One region of the Ureibacillus sp. FSL K6-2830 genome, then DNA from elsewhere that is predicted to be linked to it. Evidence: predicted binding sites of a transcription regulator. Region 1 holds the regulator's gene; the other holds the start of a gene.
What was found. Region 1 encodes Rex, which represses fermentation and respiration genes when NADH is low (regulators of the CRP and FNR family bind a similar motif). Its sites were predicted from a motif close to TTGTGAAATATTTCACAA; they were not measured.
Positions count from the first base shown of each region.

Region 2: NSU17_RS06310 (DUF1641 domain-containing protein) is a predicted target of Rex. The motif match lies at 4,307-4,324, and genes of this name have one in related genera.

Region 1 covers NZ_JBBOQR010000001.1:1,911,930-1,920,477, forward strand. The annotation lists gene NSU17_RS09390 (ISL3 family transposase) at 1-68, opposite strand, end outside; gene tsaE (tRNA (adenosine(37)-N6)-threonylcarbamoyltransferase complex ATPase subunit type 1 TsaE) at 411-860, shown strand; gene tsaB (tRNA (adenosine(37)-N6)-threonylcarbamoyltransferase complex dimerization subunit type 1 TsaB) at 857-1,564, shown strand; gene rimI (ribosomal protein S18-alanine N-acetyltransferase) at 1,561-2,004, shown strand; gene tsaD (tRNA (adenosine(37)-N6)-threonylcarbamoyltransferase complex transferase subunit TsaD) at 2,004-3,035, shown strand; gene NSU17_RS09415 (ABC transporter ATP-binding protein) at 3,488-5,431, opposite strand; gene NSU17_RS09420 (redox-sensing transcriptional repressor Rex) at 5,562-6,194, shown strand; gene tatA (twin-arginine translocase TatA/TatE family subunit) at 6,285-6,539, shown strand; gene tatC (twin-arginine translocase subunit TatC) at 6,563-7,393, shown strand; gene NSU17_RS09435 (CPBP family intramembrane glutamic endopeptidase) at 7,462-8,190, opposite strand; gene groES (co-chaperone GroES) at 8,442-8,548, shown strand, end outside.
Region 2 covers NZ_JBBOQR010000001.1:1,278,699-1,287,246, forward strand. The annotation lists gene NSU17_RS06285 (TrkA C-terminal domain-containing protein) at 1-479, opposite strand, end outside; gene NSU17_RS06290 (MerR family transcriptional regulator) at 633-1,397, shown strand; gene NSU17_RS06295 (hypothetical protein) at 1,781-2,218, shown strand; gene NSU17_RS06300 (type III polyketide synthase) at 2,306-3,388, shown strand; gene NSU17_RS06305 (isoprenylcysteine carboxyl methyltransferase family protein) at 3,390-3,938, shown strand; gene NSU17_RS06310 (DUF1641 domain-containing protein) at 4,418-4,840, shown strand; gene NSU17_RS06315 (NAD(P)/FAD-dependent oxidoreductase) at 4,880-6,064, shown strand; gene NSU17_RS06320 (MFS transporter) at 6,100-7,338, opposite strand; gene NSU17_RS06325 (MFS transporter) at 7,587-8,548, shown strand, end outside.

The sequences.
Region 1 (8,548 bases):
TGGTAAGTTAATTGGCCATAAAAGACTTTTGATTGGACCCCTTTAATGAGTTCTTCTGCACATAACATCACCGAATCCACCATGTCATAAAAGCAAGTAAAGAATAAATATATTAGTAATATCCCTTTTTGAGGTGGAAAAATGAGACGGTTAAGAAGAAATATAATGGTGATAATTTTTATATTAATTGCAAGTCTTATTCATTTTATCTTTCATTATTTTCTTCAATAAGTGGATAGGGAAACGCATCTCTCTATAAAATGAAAACAATTTATTTCTAGATAAGAAATGAATGAGTTACTATATAGAGAGATGTTTTTTTTTTGGATTTATAAATGATACATTTTGAATTAATGAATTCTTTTAGATAAACTATTGTTAATGTTAGGGTGAGAGGATACGTGAAGACGATGTACGAAAAGGAAGTGCATTCTTTAGAAGAAACAAATCAACTTGGAATTCGTTTAGCGAATTTACTTGAGCCGGGAGATAATCTAACATTTGAAGGGGATTTAGGTGCCGGGAAAACAACATTTATTCAAGCTTTAGCGAAAGGACTTGGTATTTCCCGAACAGTGAATAGCCCTACTTTTACAATCATGAAACAATATGAAGGGAATTTGCCGCTTAATCACTTAGATGTATATCGTTTAGAAAATAGTGATGAAGATTTAGGATGGGATGAAATATTTTATGGTGATGCGGTAACGGTAATTGAATGGGCACATTTAATTGAGGAAAATCTACCGGATGAAAGATTAGATATTGAAATTCAACGACTTGATGAAAATAAAAGAAAATTTATATTTAGACCAATAGGAAAACGGTATGAACGATTATGTGAGGAGTTATTTACATGATTTGGTTAGGAATTGAAACATCAAACGCTCCACTTTCCGTCGCTATCGTAAGAGACGGAGAAGTGCTTTCAGAAATAGTACAAAATACAAAATCAACACATTCTGTTACTTGTATGCCAACAATAGAAGAGGTATTTCGAAAAACTAACTTAAAACCTGTTGATATTGATGCCGTAGCGGTTTCCGAAGGTCCTGGTTCGTATACTGGGCTAAGAATCGGGGTAACGATTGCAAAAACGTTATCTTGGACTTTAAAGAAACCATTAGTTGGCATATCAAGTCTAAAAGTGCTTGCAAGTAATGTTGAATTGTTTGATGGCATTATTTGCACGATGTTTGATGCTAGAAGAAAGAATGTATACGCTGCAGTATATAAAGGGAAAGAATTGAAAACGATTATTCCAGAACATCATGGATCTTTGGAAGAACTGTTGCAAAAGTTACAAGAGTATCAAGAAACAATTATGTTTGTTGGTTCAGATGTGAAAAAATTTAAGGAAGAGATTCAATCCGTTTTAGGTGGACAGGCTAGATTTGCACCGCCTTCTCTTAACTTACCGAGAGCTTCAAAATTAATCGAATTAGCTGAAAAAGAACCATTGCCAACATTAGAAATGGTTCATTCCTTTGTGCCAAAATATCATCGTTTAGCTGAAGCAGAGGCAAATTGGTTAAAAGCACATCAAAAGGAGCAAAAAGGATGATTCACTATCGAAAAATGACGGCACAAGATGTGGAGGCAGTGCATGCGATAGAGGTTGAATCGTTTCCAACTCCTTGGACCGAGGATTCTTTTCATTATGAAATGAGAGAAAATCCCTTTGCTCATTACATTGTAGCAGAAGATGACCATGGAACAATTGTTGGATATTGTGGTATGTGGATTGTCGTTGATTCTGCTCAAATTACTAATGTGGCGGTTACTGAAAAATCAAGAGGACAAGGCATTGGTGAAGGGCTTATGCGAGAGGCAATGAGAGTAGCGAAAGAACACAATGCGGAAACGATGAGTTTAGAAGTACGTGTATCAAACATAGTGGCACAAAATTTATACCGAAAGCTCGGATTCCAAGATGGCGGAATTCGGAAAGGATATTATACAGATAACCAGGAAGATGCTCTAGTAATGTGGGTGAATTTATAATGGAAAACTTAATTTTAGCAATTGAAACAAGCTGTGATGAGACAGCTGCTAGCGTAATTAGAAATGGAAATGAAATTCTTTCAAACGTAGTAGCTTCACAAATCGATAGTCAAAAAAGATTTGGGGGGGTCGTACCAGAAATTGCGTCTCGCCACCATGTTGAACAAATAACGGTTGTAATTGAAGAAGCATTGGAAAAGGCAAGCATTGTACCATCAGATTTAGACGCAGTGGCAGTGACGGAAGGCCCAGGACTAGTTGGTGCATTGCTTATCGGCATTAATGCAGCAAAAGCCTTTGCCTTTGCTCACGGATTACCGATTATTGGGGTGCACCATATTGCCGGTCACATATATGCAAGTGCGCTTGTTGAACCAATGAAATTTCCTTTATTAGCACTTGTTGTATCTGGAGGGCATACGGAATTAATCTATATGAAAGAACATGGATCTTTTGAAGTCATTGGAGAAACTCGCGATGATGCGGCCGGGGAAGCTTATGATAAAGTGGCACGGGTGTTAAATTTACCTTATCCCGGTGGTCCGCATATTGATCGAATGGCTCATGAAGCTGAAAAAGGTGTCGATTTTCCACGAGCGTGGTTAGAAGATACGTATGATTTTAGTTTTAGTGGATTAAAATCAGCGGTCATTAATTATAAACATAATTTGGAGCAAAGAGGACAATCGATTGTGCCTGAAGAAGTCGCAAAAGGCTTCCAAGACAGTGTTGTAGAAGTATTGACAACTAAAACGATAAAAGCAGCTAAGGAATTAGGGGTTAAACAAGTAATAGTAGCTGGTGGTGTTTCTGCAAATCGTGGATTGCGAGAAAGTTTAAGTAAAGCACTTGAACAGGAAGGGATACCATTTACGGCTCCTCCACTTTCTTTATGCACAGATAATGCAGCAATGATTGGTGCCTGTGCGGCTTACATGTTTGAAGCAGGGGTAAGATCCGATTTATCGATGAATGGTTTGCCAGGGAAAGAATTGAAAAGTTGGAGTAATACAGACGACAAACTTCGATAAAAGTATAATATTTTCTTCAAAAAAAGATGGGGTATGACATGAAGTCATATCCTTTTATTTATACACAAAGTTATGTACAGAATTAAAATTTTGAATATTTTTCTTAAACCTTATCCGCAAGTTTGTGAATAGTTTTCTTTTTTTGTCAAGACGAACATTCGTACTTATGCACAATCTGTGTATAACTTGTGGATAACCTGTGATAAAGCTGTGAAAAATCAATATATTGTGTGTATTTTTCCAGAACGAAGTGTGGATTTTTTTTTCTGGTGATGTGGATAATGTGGAAAAGGCTGTTGATATGTTGATATCACTGAGTTTTTATTGTGAATAAAACTGTGGGGAAAATTTATCGAAATTTGTCTATTGACCAAGATATATGTAATATTCGAAAACAAGATTCATGTTTTCCATATATAAATGAAAAGCTACCTGAATATTATTCAGGTAGCTTAAATTTTCAGGTTTTCCAATTCTTCTTGTAGTTCAAGCCATTGAGTTTCGAGCTCGCTGTGAGATTGCTTTAACGAATCCAGTTTATTTTGGAGCTCTAATGCCTTTTCGTAATCACTAAAAATCTCTGGTTCACAGAGCTTCAGTTCGATATTGTTAATTTCCTCTTCATAATTGGACATTTCTTTTTCAAGCTCTTCAATTTTTCTTCGAATTTGACGCTCTCGTTTTTTGACTTCTTTGTTTACTGAAGATGGATGCTGGATTTTGATTTCTTCCTGTTTTGCTTCATGCTTTGTTTCATTCAGTTCAGCTAATTCCATTAATTCTTGTTTTTTCTCTACATAATAATCATAATCACCTAAATACTCAAATGTGCCTGTGGCGGATAGTTCAACGACTTTTGTAGCAATTTTATTCATGAAATAACGGTCATGGGAAACGAATAGTATCGTTCCTGGATAGTCCATCAACGCATTCTCTAAGACCTCTTTACTGTCTAAATCAAGATGGTTCGTTGGTTCGTCTAATACGAGGAAATTTGCTTTTTGCAACATGAGTTTTGCTAAGGCAAGGCGTGCTTTTTCCCCACCGGATAATGTATTAACAAGTTTTAGTACATCATCGCCACTAAATAAAAATTGACCTAAAACGGAACGAATTTCTTTTTCATTCATTAACGGCCATTCATCCCAAAGTTCATTTAAAACGGTTTTATTACTATCGAGTTTTGCTTGTTCTTGATCGTAATAGCCAATTTTAACGTTCGTTCCATAACGAATGCTTCCAGAGAGTGGAGATAAATCTTTGACAATGGTTTTTAATAGAGTGGATTTTCCGACTCCGTTCGGTCCTACTATCGCAACTCGATCTTGTCGGAAGATGCGCAAATAGATATTTTCAGAAATCATTTGATTTTGCTCATATCCAATTGATAAATCATCGATTGATAGTACATCATTTCCGCTTTGTCTTTCGATATCAAATCCGAATTTTGCTGATTTTTCATCGCCTATTGGGGCATCCATCCATTGGATACGTTCCAACATTTTTCTTCGGCTTTTTGCAAGTTTTGCTGTAGAAGCACGTGCGATATTTTTTTGAATAAAGGCTTCAAGTTTCGCTTTTTCATCTTGCTGTTGCTCATACATTTTTAAATCGCGTTCATATTGTTTTGCTTTTTGGTCCAAATAATCGCTATAATTTCCTATATACTTTGTTACGCGAGTTCTTGATACTTCATAAACGATATTGACGATTTGATCGAGAAAATAACGATCGTGAGAAACGATTAAAATGGCACCTGTATAAGCTTTTAAATAATTTTCAAGCCAACTTAATGTTTCGATATCTAAATGGTTCGTAGGCTCGTCTAAAATCAGTAAATCCGGTTTACTTAGTAGCAATTTTGCAAGGGCAAGTCGTGTTCGTTGACCACCCGATAAGGAAGAAACAGGTTTATCATACATGTCGGGGAAGAATTTCATACCATGGAGTACGGAACGTGTATCTGCTTCATATTGATAGCCACCTGCTTCTTTAAAAGAATGTTGTAGTTGATCATATTCTGCCATAATACGAGAGTAATTCGTTGGACTCTCATACACGGATGGGTCAGCCATTTGTTGTTCTAATTCGCGAAGTCGCATTTCTTGTTTTTTTAACGGTTCAAACACCGTCATTATTTCTTCCCAAATTGTACGTTTGGATTCAAGACCAGCATGTTGTTCTAAATACCCAATTGTTATATCTTTAGGAATAATGATTTCGCCAGAATCGTAAGACAATTGTCCAGCGATGATTTTTAATAACGTAGATTTACCCGCACCGTTGCGACCTACTAATGCGACACGGTCACGGTGTTGAACTTCTAATTTTACATCCTTTAATATTTCATCAGATAAGAATGATTTTGTTAATTGATTTACTTGAAGTATGATCATGTTTACACCTCTGTTCACTACTATTAGTGTAATAGAAGACAGGAATTCAAGCAATGTGAACGCTTTACTTATTTAGCTATGTTTAGTAATATAAAATCAATTTCGAGTTGAAGTTAACAGGGGGATTATTGTGAAAAGAGATATAAAAATTCCACAGGCGACAACAAAAAGACTTCCTCTTTATTATCGGTTTTTACAGAACTTTGCAAATGATGGAAAACAGAGAGTTTCATCTCAAGAATTAAGTGAGGCAATGAAGATTGACTCCGCTACAATTCGAAGAGATTTTTCTTATTTTGGCGCCTTAGGTAAAAAAGGATATGGATATGATGTTTTGTATTTGTTGGAATTTTTTAGACAAATTCTAGATCAAGATGACGGCGCGAATGTCGCTCTTATTGGCGTGGGGAATTTAGGAAATGCCCTTTTGAAATATAATTTCCAAAAAAATCATAATACGAGAATCGTTGTTGCGTTCGATACAAAGGCGCCAATGGAAGGGCATGAAGTAAATGGAATCCCAGTTTATCATCCCGATCGATTAGAAGAAATGTATCAAAAATATAATGCAGAACTTGCAATATTAACTGTATCTTCACGCTCTGCCCAAGCCATTGCCGATCGCTTATCAGCAATCAACGCAAAAGGAATATTGAATTTTACTCCTGTTCGTTTAAATGTTCCGGAAACGATGAAAGTAATGAATATCGATTTAGCAGTTGAACTAGAGGCTTTAATTTATTTAATTCGAAATAGTGATTGATAAAAAGTTTTCACAATCTATTTCCGTTATGTAATGCAAAATATGTCGAATTGGGGTAAAATAAATACATAAACTGAGGAGGTGTCATCGATGGTTGTGCATTTAAGTGCAATTACACCAACTGCCCTTATTATTATCGGGATTGTTGCATTGATTATTTTCGGACCGAAAAAATTACCTGAATTTGGACGAGCAATGGGAACGACTTTGCGTGAGTTCAAAAAGGGTACACAAGGTTTAATAGATGATAGCGATGTTACTGATAAAAAGAACATCATAGAGATAGATCAGCAACAAAAATCCATTGAGAAAGTTGAAACGAAAGAACAAGAACACAATAAGTAATAATAAGGATGTCTAAAAGAAAAATGGATCCAAAAGAACTTCCTATTATAGAACATATAGAGGAATTAAGAAAGCGCTTAATTATTTGTGCTGTTTTTTTCGTTATCGCATTAATAGCTGGATTCTATGTTGCAGAACCAATCATTAAATTCATTCAGCATGATAATGAAGAATTAGAGGCATTAACATTAAATGCATTCAAAGTAAGCGACCCGCTTACTGTATATTTAGAAGTATCCTTCTTTGTAGCATTAATTTTGACATCTCCGGTGATTTTGTACCAACTTTGGGCATTTATTGCACCGGGCTTGTATGAATCTGAGAGGAAAGCAACATTAAAATATATACCGTATTCCTTTGTTTTGTTTTTAGTTGGATTATTGTTTTCTTACTTTATTCTTTTCCCAAACGTTATGAATTTCATGATGAACTTGTCGGAGCGGTTAGATATTCAGCAAACAATCGGCATTAACGAATATTTCTCTTTTTTATTTAAATTAGTGATTCCATTTGGTTTTTTATTTCAACTTCCAGTCATTACATTGTTTTTATCCCGTCTCGGGGTATTGAATCCAAACTTAATGTCAAAGTTTAGAAAGTATTCTTACTTTGTATTATTTGTTATTGCCGTATTAATTTCGCCACCTGACTTAATTTCATATATTCTAATGTCCATTCCGTTATTTGTTTTGTATGAAATTAGCATTGCTATTGCAAAAATCGGATATAAGAAATATTTAAAAGCAGAAGAACAGCGTATGCAAGAAGAAAAGGAAGCGGAACAAAGACAACAAGTGGAAGCTGCGTTAGCAGAACAAAGACGTCTAATTGAACAAATGAAGGAACAAAATTAAAGCCTATTTTCTATGAAATTCATGGAAAATAGGCTTTTTCTTTATTCATGCTTATAAAGCAGGCTATCTTAATGAAAAAATTGTTGAATTTTTTCAATGTTCAATTGTAAGTATGTAACAAAACCATTTAGCATCATGTGCGCGATAATTGGAGTGATTAAACGTTTTGTCTTATTATATAGGAAGGCAAAAATAAAACCAGTTATGGTATAAAGAATGATATGACTAAAATCTAAATGAATAATCGCAAAGACAATTGCACTTATGAAGGCAGCTAACCAAAAATTATTTTGTGCTTGCATAATCGATCCAAATATTACGCGGCGAAACACAAGTTCTTCTAAAATTGGTCCAAAAATAACGGAAGCTAGAATCATGATTGGTGCGATTTTTGTAATATTTATAATGGCTTCAGTATTTTCAGAGCCAAGCTCAATGCCTAATGCCGATTCAATTTGAATACCAATCACTTGACCTAAATAAATCATGAAAAAACCGATAATTCCCCAACCAATTGCTACCGACAATGGCATTTTTTCTCCTTTTAAACAATTCCAAAAGTTTTTATTTTTGGAGATCAAGATAAAAGAAATAATTAATGCTATTCCTGCGGTAATGGATGACCACCAGCCTGCTAATGCAATATACGCTAAACGCCCCTCTAAATCAATAAAGCCTAAAAAGAAACTTTTTAGCGGGGGAATCCATAGTAGAAAAGAAGAAAGTTGAAAACAGATATAAGTGATTAATACATAAAAAGCGGTCTTTTGAGTTTGAATATTTTGCGAATTAGCCAATCGTATATTTCCCTCTTTCTTATGCAAATTCATTAAAATGTAATCATAAAATTAATCTTTCCGATTCAAACTAAGGAATGGTGTTTTTACTAATCATATTCTATTGTAGAGGAAGATACAAAGAAAAGAAATTTTTTATACTTCTCACTTGCAAAAAAAAGGATGATTCATTATTATATAATTGTTAGCACTCGGGTGATAAGAGTGCTAATAATGGAAGATAAAATACGAAATGTAGGAGGTTGTTTCACTTGCTAAGACCATTAGGAGATCGCGTGATTATCGAATTAGTTGAGGTAGAAGAAAAAACTGCTTCTGGACTTGTACTACCTGATTCAGCAAAAGAAAAACCACAAGA
Region 2 (8,548 bases), 630 kb from region 1:
CAAAAATTTATTTCGCCAATCGTTTTAGATAAGTATGGGGAATTCTTTATTACTTCTAAATGAAATGGAACAAAAGGATTAATTGAACGAAAGCGCTCTGTTCGGCTGACTAATCTTTCTGCAGTCTCTTTTAGTTGATCCAGTTCCTTTTTTTGTCGGTCAATGCTCTCTAACATTTCCAATTGTATTTGATGAATGGATTGAACATCTAAAAACTGCTTTATATAATTTGCCGCTTTTTCATAAGACTTAATAACAACACCGCTCCCTTTCGTAGCTTCCACAATTTCTAAGTCTTGTAGAACGGCAATAGCTCTCCTTGCAGTTTCAGCTGAGACCCCATACTGACTTGCCAATGACGATCTTGCATATATTTTTTCACCTATTAAATATTTTCCCTCAACAATTTTTGACGCTATGTCGGCAGCAATTTTTTGATATTTTGGTTGCTTTACAATCTTTAATTCTTTATCTCCCATCTATTGCATCAACCTTTCATTCCGTTACTACAAAGTTAAATATAATCGATGTCTATATCAGTAGCCAGTTTTTTCTCTAAAAAATATTTTCATTTGTATATTGACCTTCACGTTACGTCAACCTTTATGATGAAGTTGTCAGGAGGGATTTCAATGGAGTACACAATTAGTCAATTAGCAAAATTAGCAGGCATCAGTACAAGAACATTGCGGTATTACGATGAAATTAATTTATTAAAACCAAAACGAATCAACAGCTCTGGATATCGGATTTATGGTCAAGAAGAAGTGAATCGATTGCAACAAATTCTATTTTTCCGGGAATTAGACGTCAACATTGAAACAATTATTTCTATCATGAATGATCCAAATTACGATTCGATAAAAGCATTGAAAGATCATTTAATACAGCTTAGAAATAAGAGATCCCGCCTAGACCGATTAATTGAATCCGTAAAAAAAACGATTGCCCATGAGAAAGGAGAAATGATGATGAGCAATGAAGAAAAATTTGAAGCTTTTAAGGAAAAGCTGATAGAAGAAAATGAACAAAAATATGGTGAGGAAATTCGCCAAAAATATGGTGAGAATGTCGTCAGCAAGTCCAACGAAAAATTCCGCAACATGTCGAAAGAAGACTACGAAAGATTTGTGCAACTTGGAGACGAAATACTTGAACTACTAGCAAAAGCTTATGAAATTGGAGATCCTACATCACCCCTTGCACAAGAGCTTGCCGCGAAACATAAACAGTGGCTCACTTTCACTTGGCCATCTTATTCAAAAGAAGCTCACCGGGGACTTGCGGAAATGTATGTCGCTGATGAACGCTTTAAAGCTTATTATGACCAAAAAGTTACGGGGCGTACAGAATTTTTGAAAGATGCCATTATTCATTACCTTGAAAACAATTCATAACAGATATTGTGAAAAGTCGCTCTGAAACTTATCGGGCGACTTTTTCCACTTTTTATAAGTATTGAATGATTTCCTAAAAAACGGGAAATAATAGCTGAAGAAACAATCGTTCACTAACTGCTCATAAAGGATATTTGCCCTAATGATGCAAAAAAATGAGAAAAAGCTAACAAAAGTTCAATACAACCACGATAACCGAGAATACATAATTTTAAATAAATGTCCGCACTGCAATTTAGATATATCCTACGGTTGAAAATATCTATCGATTTGAAAATAAAAGTTTTGAAATTCATATTTTGTCATTAACTTGCCCTTCCTGCCGCAAAGACTATTTTGTTGTTAATAATTGTGGAGAACTAAACAATAAACAAGAGCGATACTTGTTAACGATACCGGGTCATACATTTCAAGATGTATCTCTCATTCAAAATACATCGAAGAAATTTCAAAATTTATATACCCAATCCACCCATGCAGAATTGCAAGGAAATGATGATATCGCCTTTTTTGGATATATTAAATCTCTTGAAGTACTTGTGAAAGATATCGCGATGATCGAACACCCTGATTCTGAAGATATGGTGCTATTTAGCAGCCTTATTCAATGTTTAGAAAAATTCCACTCAACTAATATTCATTTATTCTCAAAAAAATTGTTGGAAGTATTAAAAAATGACTATTTGCATTATCAAAAGGGGCCGGAGTTTTTCTCATATACAGAACTTGTTAAAGACTGCATCGATTACTTCTTATTGTATTTAGAGTTATTGCAAAAAACTTTTTCATTAAATGATAAACGTACAGAAAAAGAAGCTTGAAAATAGGAAATTGCTCTTATCCACTATTTGCATACTCGTTCATCCACTTGGAAATACTAGAAATAAAATTAATAAAGGAAGATATAAATGCCAAAAGTTGTATCTGTCAGTACTTATAAACCTCCCTACACATTACATCAACATGAAATAGAACAATTTACAAAGGCATTATTTCAAAATAAAATTCCGCAATTAGAGCGGCTATTAAAAGTGTTTGAAAATGGGGAAATAAAAACGCGGCATTTTTGCGTACCGTTAGAATGGCATAAAGAAGATCATACTTTTGAAGAACGCAATCAATTATATATTCAATTGTCAGTGGATTATAGTGTAAAAGCTATTCAAAGTTGTCTACAAAACGAACTATATTTAAAAAGACCAATTTCGACAGAAGAAATTGATGCCATCTTCTTTGTATCTAGCACAGGCATATCAACTCCCAGCATTGATGCTCGAATCATGAATAAATTGAAATTTTCAGATCGGATCAAACGTTTACCTATTTGGGGGCTTGGTTGCGTTGGAGGAGCATCTGGAATTAGTAGAGCCTACGATTATTGTCTTGCCCATCCAAAGGAAAAAGTGCTTGTTATCTGCGTGGAATTATGCAGCCTCACTTTCCAACGAAATGACTTTTCAAAAAGCAATTTAATTGGCGCATCACTTTTTGCTGATGGTGTTGCTTGCGCCTTAATTTGTGGTGATGAAGCGAAAGTAGAAAATCGAAAAACAGTACCATATATCATTCAAACAGCTTCAAAATGGATGCCTAACTCGGAAAATGTGATGGGTTGGGACGTTAGAAACGATGGGTTTCATGTCATCTTTTCAAAAAGTATACCGACAATTATTTCTAATTGGCTAGGGCCATTCATCCATTCATTTTTCAAAGAGGCAGGCATTTCATTAAATGATCTTGAACATTTCATCGCCCATCCTGGTGGGAAAAAAGTGTTATTAGCTTACGAAGAAGCACTGAATTTAAGCGACAAACATACAGCTATTTCTCGAAAAATTCTTCAACAAAACGGCAATATGTCATCGCCGACGGTACTATACGTTTTAGATGAATATATGAAAACCATCGAGAAAGATGAATCATATGGATTAATAGTAGCTCTTGGACCTGGATTTAGTGGAGAAGCAGTATTGCTGCAATGGAGGGATTAATATGCTAATTTTTATGATTGTAACAACAATCGTCATTTTACAAAGAATTTTTGAATTGTTTATTGCAAAACGAAACGAGAGACAAATGTTGCAACTTGGGGCTTATGAAGTAGGGGCCTCACATTATCCCTTCATGATATTGTTACATGTAAGTTTCTTCATCAGTTTAATTGTAGAAGTCATTGTATTTGAACGTACAATATCCCCTCTTTTTCTACCTTTATTTATTATTTTTCTACTCGTACAATCTTTAAGAATATGGTGCTTATCTTCATTAGGTATGTATTGGAATACGAAAATTATTGTGTTGCCAGGAGCTCAAATTGTTAAAAAGGGACCATATGCTTTTCTTAAACATCCAAATTATTTCGTTGTTTGTTGTGAAATTATTATATTGCCAATTATGTTTCAAGCTTATTTTACTGCCATTGTATTTACCTTGTTAAACTTCATTATGTTATCGATTCGAATACCAATTGAAGAAAAAGCATTAATGGAAGCGACAAATTATGAATATGTATTTAATAAAAAAATTCAGCACCATAGCTGAATTTTTTCCATTTTCATCAACATAATTTTTATTTTCGTAAACATAATAATAAAAAATCTTTGTTTTAACTTTTCGTTATCAATTTCTAATAACAAATAGCAAAATAATATTAGAAATTATAATAGATAAAGCGTATAATTCAAATTGACGGCAAATTCAAAAAAAGTCAACACTTTTGTAAAATATTTGTCACAATTTAAGAAATATTCAAAAAATGATTGGGTTTTCTTTTTTTGTTATTAATAGTTATAGAAAAGGAAAACGCTTTCAATCTTTATTTTTATTCATACCATCCAATAAAACACTCACTATTAAAAACAGTACTTGATTTACGAAATATTTGTATTATATTTAAACTGTAGTTAACATTGTTAAACATTTCACATAGTTATAATTGAAGAGTTTTTTCTTTAATAGTATGTGAAGTATCTATGCTGTTTTTAATAATGGGCACAATGATAAGTAAAGGAGAATGGGTAATGGCAGAAGAATTAGTGAATCAAGTTCAAGAGTCGGCTTTGAAAGAAAAACAAGATTTACTGGATCAATTATTAAAACCAGAAGTGCAAGAGTCCTTAACATATTTAGTAGAACAGCTTCCAAAGCTTGCCGAAGTAGTAGGACTTCTTACAAAGGCTTATGATTTTGCACAACAAGTAGCAACAGATGATGTATTAAAGAGCGACACAGTTAACGCAATTAAAGAAGTTTCTGAACCAGTTGTGAGTACTGTAAAAAGCTTAGCACAAACAGCTATTGAAGCAAAAGAACGTGCAGACGAATCTAAAGAAGCAATCGGTTTATTCGGAGTATTAAAATTGTTGAAGGACCCAGAAGTTCAAAAACTATTACGCTTTGCTAATGCATTTTTAGAAGTTTCAGCTGAACGCAAAAATCAATAAGGTTTTGTTTATTTAATAAAGTAAGGACGGAGGAATAATATGTCAAAAGAAATCGTCATCTTAGGTGCAGGCTACGGTGGGTTATTAACGGCCCTAACACTACGTAAATATGCAAGTAAAGATGAAGCTAAAATCACAGTTGTGAATAAATATCCTAATCACCAATTAATTACTGAATTACACCGTCTTGCAGGTGGAACAATTTCTGAACAAGCAATATCCTTCCCATTAAAGAAATTATTTAAAGGTAAAGACATTGAAACGGTTATCCAAGAAGTAAAATCATTCAATGTGAAAAATAAAGAAGTATATTTAGCAAACGGCTCTGTCTTATCTTATGATTATTTAGTTGTAGCACTTGGTAGCCAAACTGGTTTCTTCGGTATTCCTGGTTTAGAAGAAAACTCAATGGTATTAAAATCTGTAGATGATGCAAAAAGAATTTACAACCATATTGAAAGCAAAATTGCTTCCTATGCAAAAACAAAAAATATTGCGGATGCAACAATCGTCATTGGTGGCGGCGGTTTAACAGGTGTGGAACTTGTTGGTGAAATTGTAGACAACGCTCCAAATATTTGTGCAAAATACGCAGTTGACCCTAGCGAGTTGAATATTAAACTAATAGAAGCTGGTCCAAAAATTTTACCGGTATTACCTGATGAATTAATTGAACGCGCAACAAAAAGCTTAGAAGCTCGTGGAGTTGAATTCTTAACTGGCCTTCCTGTAACAGGTGTAGAAGGTAATGTAATTTCACTAAAAGACGGTTCCACAATTACAGCAAACACATTTGTTTGGACAGGTGGAGTTGCAGCTCTACCAATCGTTCAAGAATCTGGTCTTGAATGCGACCGTGGTAAAGCAATCATCGATGAGTATTTACGTTCTAAATCACATCAAGATGTATTTGTTGTTGGAGATGCTTCCGTTGCTCTTCCTGAAGATGGAGGTCGTCCATTATATGCACCAACTGCTCAAAATGCATGGCAAATGGGAGAAGCTGCAGCTTACAACATTTACGCAACAATTAAAGGCCAAAAACTAAAAGAGTTCAGCCCAGTTAATTCTGGTACTCTTGCAAGCCTTGGACGTAAAGACGGTGTAGCAACTGTTGGTAAAAACAATATTCACCTAAAAGGTTTACCAGCTTCACTTATGAAAGAAGCAAGCCATGTACGCTACTTATCACACATTAAAGCATTATACGGTTTAGTATATTAATGACCAAAAAAGTGCGGCAATCATGCCGCACTTTTTTATTGGCTGGATTCCATATTCTTTGGTTTTCCCGCCTCTACTAATACTTTGTTTCCTACTAAAACAAAACTAAGAACGAACATCGCTACTCCTGTTCCTAATAATAACCACTCAATTTTAATGAAATCGCTAATCGGACCAAAAATTAGCATTCCTAAAGGCATCATGGAAGTAGAAATCATTGTCAGTACACCAAAAATTCTCCCTAAATAGTCTCCTTCAACTTTTTCTTGTAAAAGTACGGTTGAAGGTGTATTAAATAACGGCATCGCTACTCCAGCCAACGCCATAATGGAGCAATAAAACCAGAAGTTTGGCACAATCCCTAATAAAAATGTGCAAACTCCGAATATTATACTTGATAATGCCATCGTATATGTTCGGTTTTTAAATCCTCCCCATACAGCAATGACTGCTCCCCCAGCCATCATACCGATAGAAAATGCAATTTCGATCGCTGAAAGCCGCCATACATCTTCTCCAAATGTACGAGTTACTTGCAACGGTGTTAAGAAGGAAACAGGGGCCGCCATAACAAAGAATATCGCAAAATATATAAATAAAATTTTCAAGAATTCATTGTTTTTAATATAAACAAGTCCCTGTTTAAAGTCAGCAAAATAGCTGATTTGTTGTTGTAATGCTTTTTCATGCGGGGGAATTTGTAAAAAGAATAGCAAAGTTGCCACCGCAATCGCAGCTGTTACGACATCAATAAAAAATAGTGTTTCCAACGTTGTAATAGTAAGCAAAGCCGCACTAACCATTGGTGAAAGCAGCATTACAAGGGCTTGAATACTGCCATTAATTCCGTTCACTTTTGTTAAATGCTCTTCAGGAACGATTTGTGGTAATATTGCCCCTACTGTCGGCGTTTGAATACCAGTTCCAAATGAGCGAATGACGTACATTATAAAGAGCATCCAAAGAGATTCATAACCGCTTAAAAATAAAATAGCTAGAATAAGTGTAGCCAAAGCAATGGCGGAATCTGATAAGATAATTAACATTTTCCGGTTATAACGATCTGCCCATACTCCTGCAAAAGGCGATAATAAAAAAGTAGGAACAAATCCACAGAGAATGGCAATCGTCATCATGATTCCCGACTGAGTCGTTAACGTGATGTACCACATAATGGCGTATTGAACGATTGAAGAACCGAAAAGCGATATCGTTTGACTCGTTAGAAATACGCTAATATTTCGTTTCCAATGAATATAATGATTTGTTTTCATAGGCAATTACTTCCTTTATCGTATAATTCATTTTAAAATTGTTTATTGTAAATGGTTAAAACAATTTATTATCATTTAGGGTTTACCCTTTGAAGAAATAACCTATTCAAATAAAGTAATCTAGCCATTAGTAATAGATTGAATGTTGATGTAATGTGGAATTATAAGCATATAAAGTAATAATCAATATTTAAAGGTGTGACGTTCCATTGGTAGAAAATAACATACGGACTCCCATTTACCCTATCATGATTGCCATTGCAATAGGACATTTAATTAATGATACTGTTCAAAATATTGCACCAGCAATGTTCCCTTATCTTGCAAGAGATTTAGGTTTTACTTTTACTCAACTGGGGCTTATTAGTTTTGTATTAAATATGGTTTCTTCAACACTTCAACCGATCATCGGCTTTATTAGTGATAAAAAACCGATTGCATACGCATTACCTATAGGAATGATGAGCGTCTTCATCGGTTTAAGTATGTTTGCATTCGCTAATCAATATTACATCCTTTTAATTGCTGCCATCTTTTTAGGATTTGGTTCAGCCATTTTCCATCCGGAAGGCTCTCGCGTTTCATTTATGTCTGCAGGCAATAAGCGGGGCCTATCACAATCGATTTACCAAGTCGGTGGAAATTCTGGGCAAGCTATTGCTCCTTTAATTGGTGCCTTTATTTTAGATGCATTAGGACAAAGAGGGGCTGCTGTATTGCTTCTTCTCGTTGCTATCGGAATTGTGTTGTTATTTAACATTTCAAAATGGTATGCTCGACAATTAAATGCCGAGAAATTAAACCAAAAGCAAAAAAAAGTGTTAATTTCTTCCTTGCCACCATTAACAAAAAAACAAGTGGGAATCGCTCTCATATTGCTGTTTACGATTATTTTTGCACGCTCTTTTTACACAACGAATATTCAAAATTACTATGTGTTTTATTTAATAGATCATTATGATTTGACTACCCGTATCGGCCAAATTTTAATCTTTATATTTATGGCTTTTGGCGTTGTTGGAACATTTTTTGGAGGATCCCTTTCCGATCGCATCGGTCGCAAAAATGTCATTTTACTTTCAGTAGTTGTACCGATTCCTTTATGTTTATTACTGCCGTACATGCCTCTTTGGCTTGTACCTGTATTTTTAATTATTATCGGAACACTAATAATGATTAGCTTCTCTGTAACTGTCGTTTATGCTCAAGA